2 regions of the Actinocrinis sp. genome follow, and region 2 is predicted to be linked to the other one. Evidence: riboswitches for the same ligand, from Rfam matches in the RefSeq annotation. Region 2 holds a riboswitch; the other holds the start of a gene.
What was found. Region 2 has a riboswitch for cyclic di-AMP ahead of VGS97_RS12245 (C40 family peptidase). Riboswitches for the same ligand answer to the same signal wherever they lie in the genome.

Region 1: linked by a shared signal. The riboswitch ahead of VGS97_RS02110 (hypothetical protein) and the one ahead of VGS97_RS12245 (C40 family peptidase) in region 2 are both predicted to bind cyclic di-AMP.

What each region holds. Positions count from the first base shown of each region.
Region 1 is NZ_DASYZI010000027.1:3,276-6,477, reverse strand. Features, by position in the region: gene VGS97_RS02115 (condensation domain-containing protein) at 1-894, opposite strand, end outside; cyclic di-AMP (ydaO/yuaA leader) riboswitch at 1,215-1,414, shown strand; gene VGS97_RS02110 (hypothetical protein) at 1,430-2,284, shown strand; gene VGS97_RS02105 (MBL fold metallo-hydrolase) at 2,461-3,202, shown strand, end outside.
Region 2 is NZ_DASYZI010000194.1:2,540-5,741, reverse strand. Features, by position in the region: partial or broken gene VGS97_RS12250 (ABC transporter ATP-binding protein) at 1-507, shown strand, start outside; gene VGS97_RS12245 (C40 family peptidase) at 814-1,860, opposite strand; cyclic di-AMP (ydaO/yuaA leader) riboswitch at 1,864-2,031, opposite strand; gene pcrA (DNA helicase PcrA) at 2,733-3,202, shown strand, end outside.

The DNA.
Region 1 (3,202 bases), on a different contig from region 2:
GTCGAGCACGCATATCCCGGCCTGCGCGACGGTGCACACGACATCGGCGAGCCCCGGGCGGAAGCGATTGCCCACGATCGGCCGGATCACCACCGGGTTGATCCCGTTGACCTGGTGCAACCCGACCGCGAGGAGCGTCATGAGGACGGTGGACGTGCCCGATCCGCTCGCGGCGGCGAGTTCGCGCACCGGGGGCAGCAGCGCCCAGCTGTCGAACTCGCCGTGCCAGTAGCGCGGCTGGTCCGCGGCGCCGGGATTGTGGAACCGGTCCGGATCGATGGAGCGGAACACCTCCTCCCAGTAGCGCATCGCGGCGGCGCCGTGCCGTCGCCCGGCCGGCGATCGCTGCCACTGTGCCTGCGAAAGCGGTGCCAGGCCGTCGACCGGCGCAGCGTCCTGAGCCGCCATCTCGCGCAGCATCACGCCGAGCCCGGCGGCGTCGGCGGCCAGATGGCTGATCATCGCCGCCATGTGCGTCGGCCGTCCCCGGTGCAGGATCGTCGCCATCCGCACCGGCCACTCGGCGGTGAAGTCGAGCCCTGTGTCGCGGTACCGCTTGCACACCGCCTCGGCGACCTCGGCCGGATCGTCGTCGCCCGCGTCGACGACGTCCAGCGGAAGCTGTCCGGAGGCGTGCACGACCTGAATCGGCCGATCCGCGTCGAGGCGCAGACGGGTGCGCAGCGACGGGTAGCGGCTCATTGCGTAACGCAGAGTGCCGAGGATTGTCTCGACAGTCATCCCCTCGGGCAGTGCCGTCACGCCGCCGAGTGGTAGCCAGCTGGCCAGGGCGGTTATCGTCGCCCAGTTCTCCTTCTGGCCCCACGAGAGCTCGCCCTCGCCCGCGCCGTCGCCTTCGAACGCGACCATGATCTGTTCCCGTGCCCTGGTCATCGCCAGCCTCCGACGGGTGCCATTACGGTTATGTCCGGTAAGAACGTAAGAACCGTGCGAAAGTGTAGCGGCGTGTCGAGTGCTGCGGACCGTCCTCGGCGAAACTACGGATGCCACCACGCGGCTTCGTTCCGTTACTGATCGGTCACTCGGGCGCGAATCGGACGTCGAAACTTATACGTACCGTGACTGGATATTCGCCCTCGGTCGAAGAATCGGCTGTAACTACCGCTTGATACTCACTCATCGTGACAAACGGCGGGTCGGTCAGGTACTGTCACTGATCGTGTGTCCGGCCACTCGCTGACGGAACAGTCGCACCGGCACACCCGCCGAGTCCGCGTACCCGCCCCAAGGCGGCAGCGGAGCCGGGGACCCATGAGTCCCTCGGGGTGAATCGGTGCTCAATGTGACCGGTATTTGACGGTTGGTAGCCGTCGCCGCTCCCACGTGCACTGTAGGGCGAATTCCTTGCGCCCGAACCCGTCAGCTAACCCGGTAGGCGGCGCAAGGAGAGGCGACACCTGCCGTGGGCGTGATCAAGCTCCCTTTCTCGCATGCCAAGAAGTACATCCCGAGTCGGCGCAGCATGGCCGGCGCTGGCGCCGCCGTCGCGATGCTCGCGGGGCCGCTCAGCCTCGTGACTGCGGGCGCGGTGAGTTCAACCGCCGCCGCATCGGCGACATCGGCCAACGCCGCGTATGCCGAGTCGGCGCCGGACGCGCTGGTGGCGAAGTTCGTCGCCGCGAGGTCGGCTACCCCCGCCAAGCGCCCGGCCGCACCGGCGTCGCTCGCCGCCAAGCCCCCGATGTCCAAACCTCCGGTGCCCAAGCCGGCTGCGCCCAAGGCTCTGGCGAGCGCGCCAGCGGCTGCGCGTGCCGCTGCGTCTGCGCCGAAGCCCGCGGTCAGGGCGGCCGTCGCCAAGCCGGCCGATCCGTACGCGGGTGTCACCGCCGCGCAGCTTGAGCCGGCCGGCCTGTACGGCTACCAGGAGTATTTCGTCGCGAGCCCTGAGCAGTGGCAGAACGCGAAGACGATCGTTCGGGTCGCCCAACGGCGCGGCATGTTCCCGTACGCCGCGGTTATCGCCATCGCCACCGCGTTGCAGGAGTCCACGCTGCGCAACCTGACCGTCGCCGTCGACGCCGACTCGCTCGGCCTGTTCCAGCAGCGTCCTTCGATGGGGTGGGGCAGCGCGAGCCAGCTGACCGATCCCGCCTACGCCACCGGGGCCTTCCTCAGCGCCCTGACGCAGTACGCGCCGGCCTACGGCTCGATGCCGCTGTGGCAGGCCGCGCAGGCCACCCAGCGTTCCGGCTACCCCACCGCGTACGCGCGCTGGGAGGACCAGGCGGCGCGCATGGTGGCGCAGATCGCCGCAGGAGGCTGACAGCTCCCTGTCGCCCCGGCGCCAGCGCCGGGCCGGGCGGCTCTGCTCACGGCCCGCGTCTCGTCTACGGACGCGGGCCGGAGCGCCACCGTGGCGGAAGTGATGAGCGTGGACGAAGCGGGAACAATGCAAACGCTCGTCATGCGTCTCAGAAAGCTGCGGAGGGCCGACCACCGATGAAGCGCCCGTTTGCTCGGCCGGGCCTGTCGCCCTATGACGCCTACCGGCAGCCTTCCGCGCCACCGCGGTCCGGGGCGGCCCGGGTGACCTGGCTCGGCGTCTCCACGCTGCTCGTCGACGACGGCGCCACTGCCCTGATGATCGACGGCTTCTTCACCAGGCCCGGCCTGCTGCGCGTGCTGACCGCGAAGATCGCGCCGCGGACGCGGACCGTCGCCGAGTGCCTGCGGCGGGCAGGCGTCTCCCGGCTGGCCGCCGTCATCTGCGCACACTCGCACTACGACCACGCACTCGACGCTCCGGCGGTGTGCGCGCAGACCGGGGCTTTGCTGGTCGGCTCTGCGTCCACTGCGAACATAGGCCGGGGGCAGGGCCTGCCCGAAGACCGCATCCTGGTGCCGGAGACGAACAGCCCGCTCGCCTTCGGCACGTTCACCGCGACGCTGATCGAGTCCGTACACAGTCACGGGGACCGCTTCCCGGGGCGCGTCGACGCGCCGCTGGTCCCGCCCGCGCGACCGTCTTCGTGGGCTACCGGTTCCTGTTACTCGATCCTCGTCGAGACCGGCGGCGGTGCTCACAGCCTTCTGATCCACGCGAGTGCGAACTACGTGCCCGGCGCGCTGCGCGGGCAGCACGCCGACGTGGTCTACCTCGGCGTCGGCGAACTGGGCAAGGCCACTGCCGCCTTCCGTGACGCGTACTGGAACGAGGTCGTCGTCACAACCGGGGCGCGTC
Region 2 (3,202 bases):
CGGCTCGGCGTCGTGCCGCAGGAGGCGTTCCTGTTCCCGGGCACGGTCCGCGACGCCATCGCATACGGCCGTCCGGACTCCACCGACGCCGAGGTAGAGGCGGCGGCGCGGGCGGTCGGCGCGCACGACGTCGTGTCCCGGCTGTCCGACGGCTACCTGCACCAGGTCGGCGAGCGCGGCCGGAACCTGTCGGCCGGTCAGCGCCAGATGCTCGCGTTGGCCCGCGCTTATCTGGTCGACCCGGACATCCTGCTGCTCGACGAGGCGACCGCGGCTCTGGACCTGGCGACCGAGGCCGCGGTGACCCGGGCGATGGACGAGCTTTCGCGCGCCCGCACCACGCTCGTCGTCGCGCACCGGCTGACCACGGCGGCGCGCGCCGACCGGATCGTGGTGCTCGACGGCGGCCGAGTGGTCGAGGACGGCACGCACGACGCGCTGCTCGCCGCGGGCGGCACGTACGCGCGTCTTTGGGCGGCGTTCGCAGAGGCCACCGCAGAGGTCTGAGGCAGGTCGAAGGAGGGCCCGAGAGGCGGCTCTCCGGGACGTCTTCGCTACCGCTGTGTGGCGAAGGTGTGAGCGCCCGGACCGCCGGGTGGGTACTTGCCGCAGAGGAGGTGGTGGGTGGTTGCGGCGGTTCGGCGGTCCGGGCGCTACGGGGCGGATTGTCAGGCTGGTTCGGGGGAGGGGCCGGCCTTGACGTATCCACCCGCTTTTTCGTGAGGTTCGTAAAACCAGTGGTGTTACTGCGCGTACTCTACGGCGAACCGGCTTCGACCGGAGCTTCCGGCCGGCGGCTCGCCGTAGGCTGAGTCAGCCGACCCGGGCGTACCCGACGACGGACATGTAGATGTAGTTCGAGGAGCTGGGGTCGAGCGAGGCGTACTGCACCTGCGCACCGGTGTGCGGAGCGTGGACGACCATGTTGTTGCCGACGTACATCGCCACGTGGCCGGGCGGGTCTCCCTCGAAGAAGACCAGGTCGCCGGGCTGGAGCTGCGAAGCGCTGTAGAACTGGCTCAGACCGGAGAACTGCTCTTCCGACGTGCGCGGTATCTGGACACCCGCAGCAGCCCAAGCCGCGTACATGAGCCCGGAGCAGTCGAAGTTGTCTGGGCCCGTCGCGCCCCACGCATACCAGTCACCCGCCGCGGCCTTCGACTCGACGTACCGCACCGCGATACCGGCCCGGCCCGAGACGGCGGGCAGCGGCCCGCTGTAGCTGGTCGTTCCGCCCGCGCTGGTGACTTGCGCCTGCTGCGCGGCGGTCAGATTGCTCAGCAGGTCCTTTTCCGACTGGAGCGTCGCCTCGATCTTGGTCTTGGCGGCCTGCGCCTGGGCCAGCACCTCCTGCTGCTGGGCGAGCGCCTGCGCGGCGAACTTCTTGTCCAGGGCCAGCTGCGCCTTGTCCTGCGACACCGACCTCAGCAGCACGGCCTCCTGATCGGCCTGCTGGCTCTCGATCCCGGCCTGGCTGAGGAACTTGTCGGGGCTGGAGTTCAGTGCCAGTTGCAGCGTCGGCGAGATGCCGCCGGTGCGGTAGGCCGCCGCGGCCTGCAAACCCATCGAGGTCTGCAACGAGTTCAGCGTGGTCTGCTCCTGGGTGATCTGCGCCTGGAGCCCGTCGACCTTCTGCTGGAGCTTCGCGTACTGCTCCTTGGCCGCGTCGTACTGGTTGGTCGCCTGATCGGTCTGCGCGTTCAGCTGCTGGACCTGGGCCTTGACCTGGTCGAGGCTCGGCGTGGGTGACGCCTGGCTGGTACTCGGCAGCAGCGCGACGGTGCCGGCGGTGACGCCGACCACGGTCGCCGCGGTCGTGGTGACCCGGCCGGATACCTTCGGGGCGCGGTGGGACGCCATAACTCCTTCTTCCGACGGCGCCTACCGGGTTAGCTGACGGGTTCGGGCGGAAGAAGTCGCCCTACGCCCCGCCCGTCGCCTTCGGCCAAGGCCGATGGGACTGGCGCGGCGACTCACCCCGAGGGACATATGGGTCCCCGGCTCCACGACGCGGCCCGGCGGAATATCACTCCTTGGGGGAGAGGACGCATATTCCGATCCTGGCAACGCCGGGGATTCGGCGCGGAAGCCCGCGGCCGGTGCGGGGGACCGGCAGGCTCGCTGACTTCTGGGCCGTAACCTTAGCGAGATGTCGCCCGAATGGCGGGTTTGGGGCCGCGGATTTTTACTCCCCTTTGCTGTGCTGCCCCTTGCGCGCCCTTGGCGGAACGTCGCACGCGACCGGCGCCCCGGCCCGCGGTCTGTACTCGATTGCCCGTTTCGCCTGGAGCTTTTTCCGGCTAAAACGGACCGCCCGCCGACGCCGCGCACTTGTCGACGCGGCTTCGCCATCTTCCCGACGTGATGTCGAAAAAAAGGGCGGGCATCTCAGGCCTCAGCATCACTCGTCGCCGGTCGCGCGGCGCTCGCCGGCCCGTCTGCGTAGCCGCGGCACTCCACACCGTGTTGTTCGTGCATTGCTTACCCGGCCGGGTTTTCGATCCTTGCCGACGCAGACTTCTTCGAACAGATTGGTGTCAAGGTGTCGACGGTCGGCCTGCGGCCGATGTTCCCGCCGGACGACCGGAATCCGTCTGCCAGGGGCCCTAGACTCGTGCTTGATGAGCAGTTGGAGCAGTTCCTCAGCTTCCCACGGTGCGCCCCTCTTCGACCTGCCGAAGCCGCCGCGCACCACCGCACCCGGCGCGGCGCGTACGCGGGCCGAGGCCGCGCTGCCCTCGCTCTCCTCGGCCGCGTTCCCGGTCGAAGGCGAGTTGCCGGACGAGCCCTGGGCCGACGACGAGTCCGCGCCGCCGCCCCCGCCCGACGAGGAGCACGAGCGCGCCGAATCGCAACGGGATTTCGCCCCGGCCGCCCGCCGCTCGCATCTCGACCCCGAGGCGCTGCTCGCCGGGCTCAACCCGGCGCAGCGTGAGGCGGTCGCGCACACCGGCGGCCCGCTGCTCATCGTGGCCGGCGCGGGTTCCGGCAAGACGCGGGTGCTGACCCACCGCATCGCTTATCTGCTGGCCGAACGCGACGTGCATCCCGGCGAGATCCTGGCGATCACCTTCACCAACAAGGCCGCCGCCGAGATGAAGGAGCGCGTCGCCGCTCTCGTCGGCCCGCGCGCCAAGATCATGTGGGTCTCCACGTTCCACTCCGCGTGCGTCCGGATCCTGCGCCGCGAGCACAGCCACCT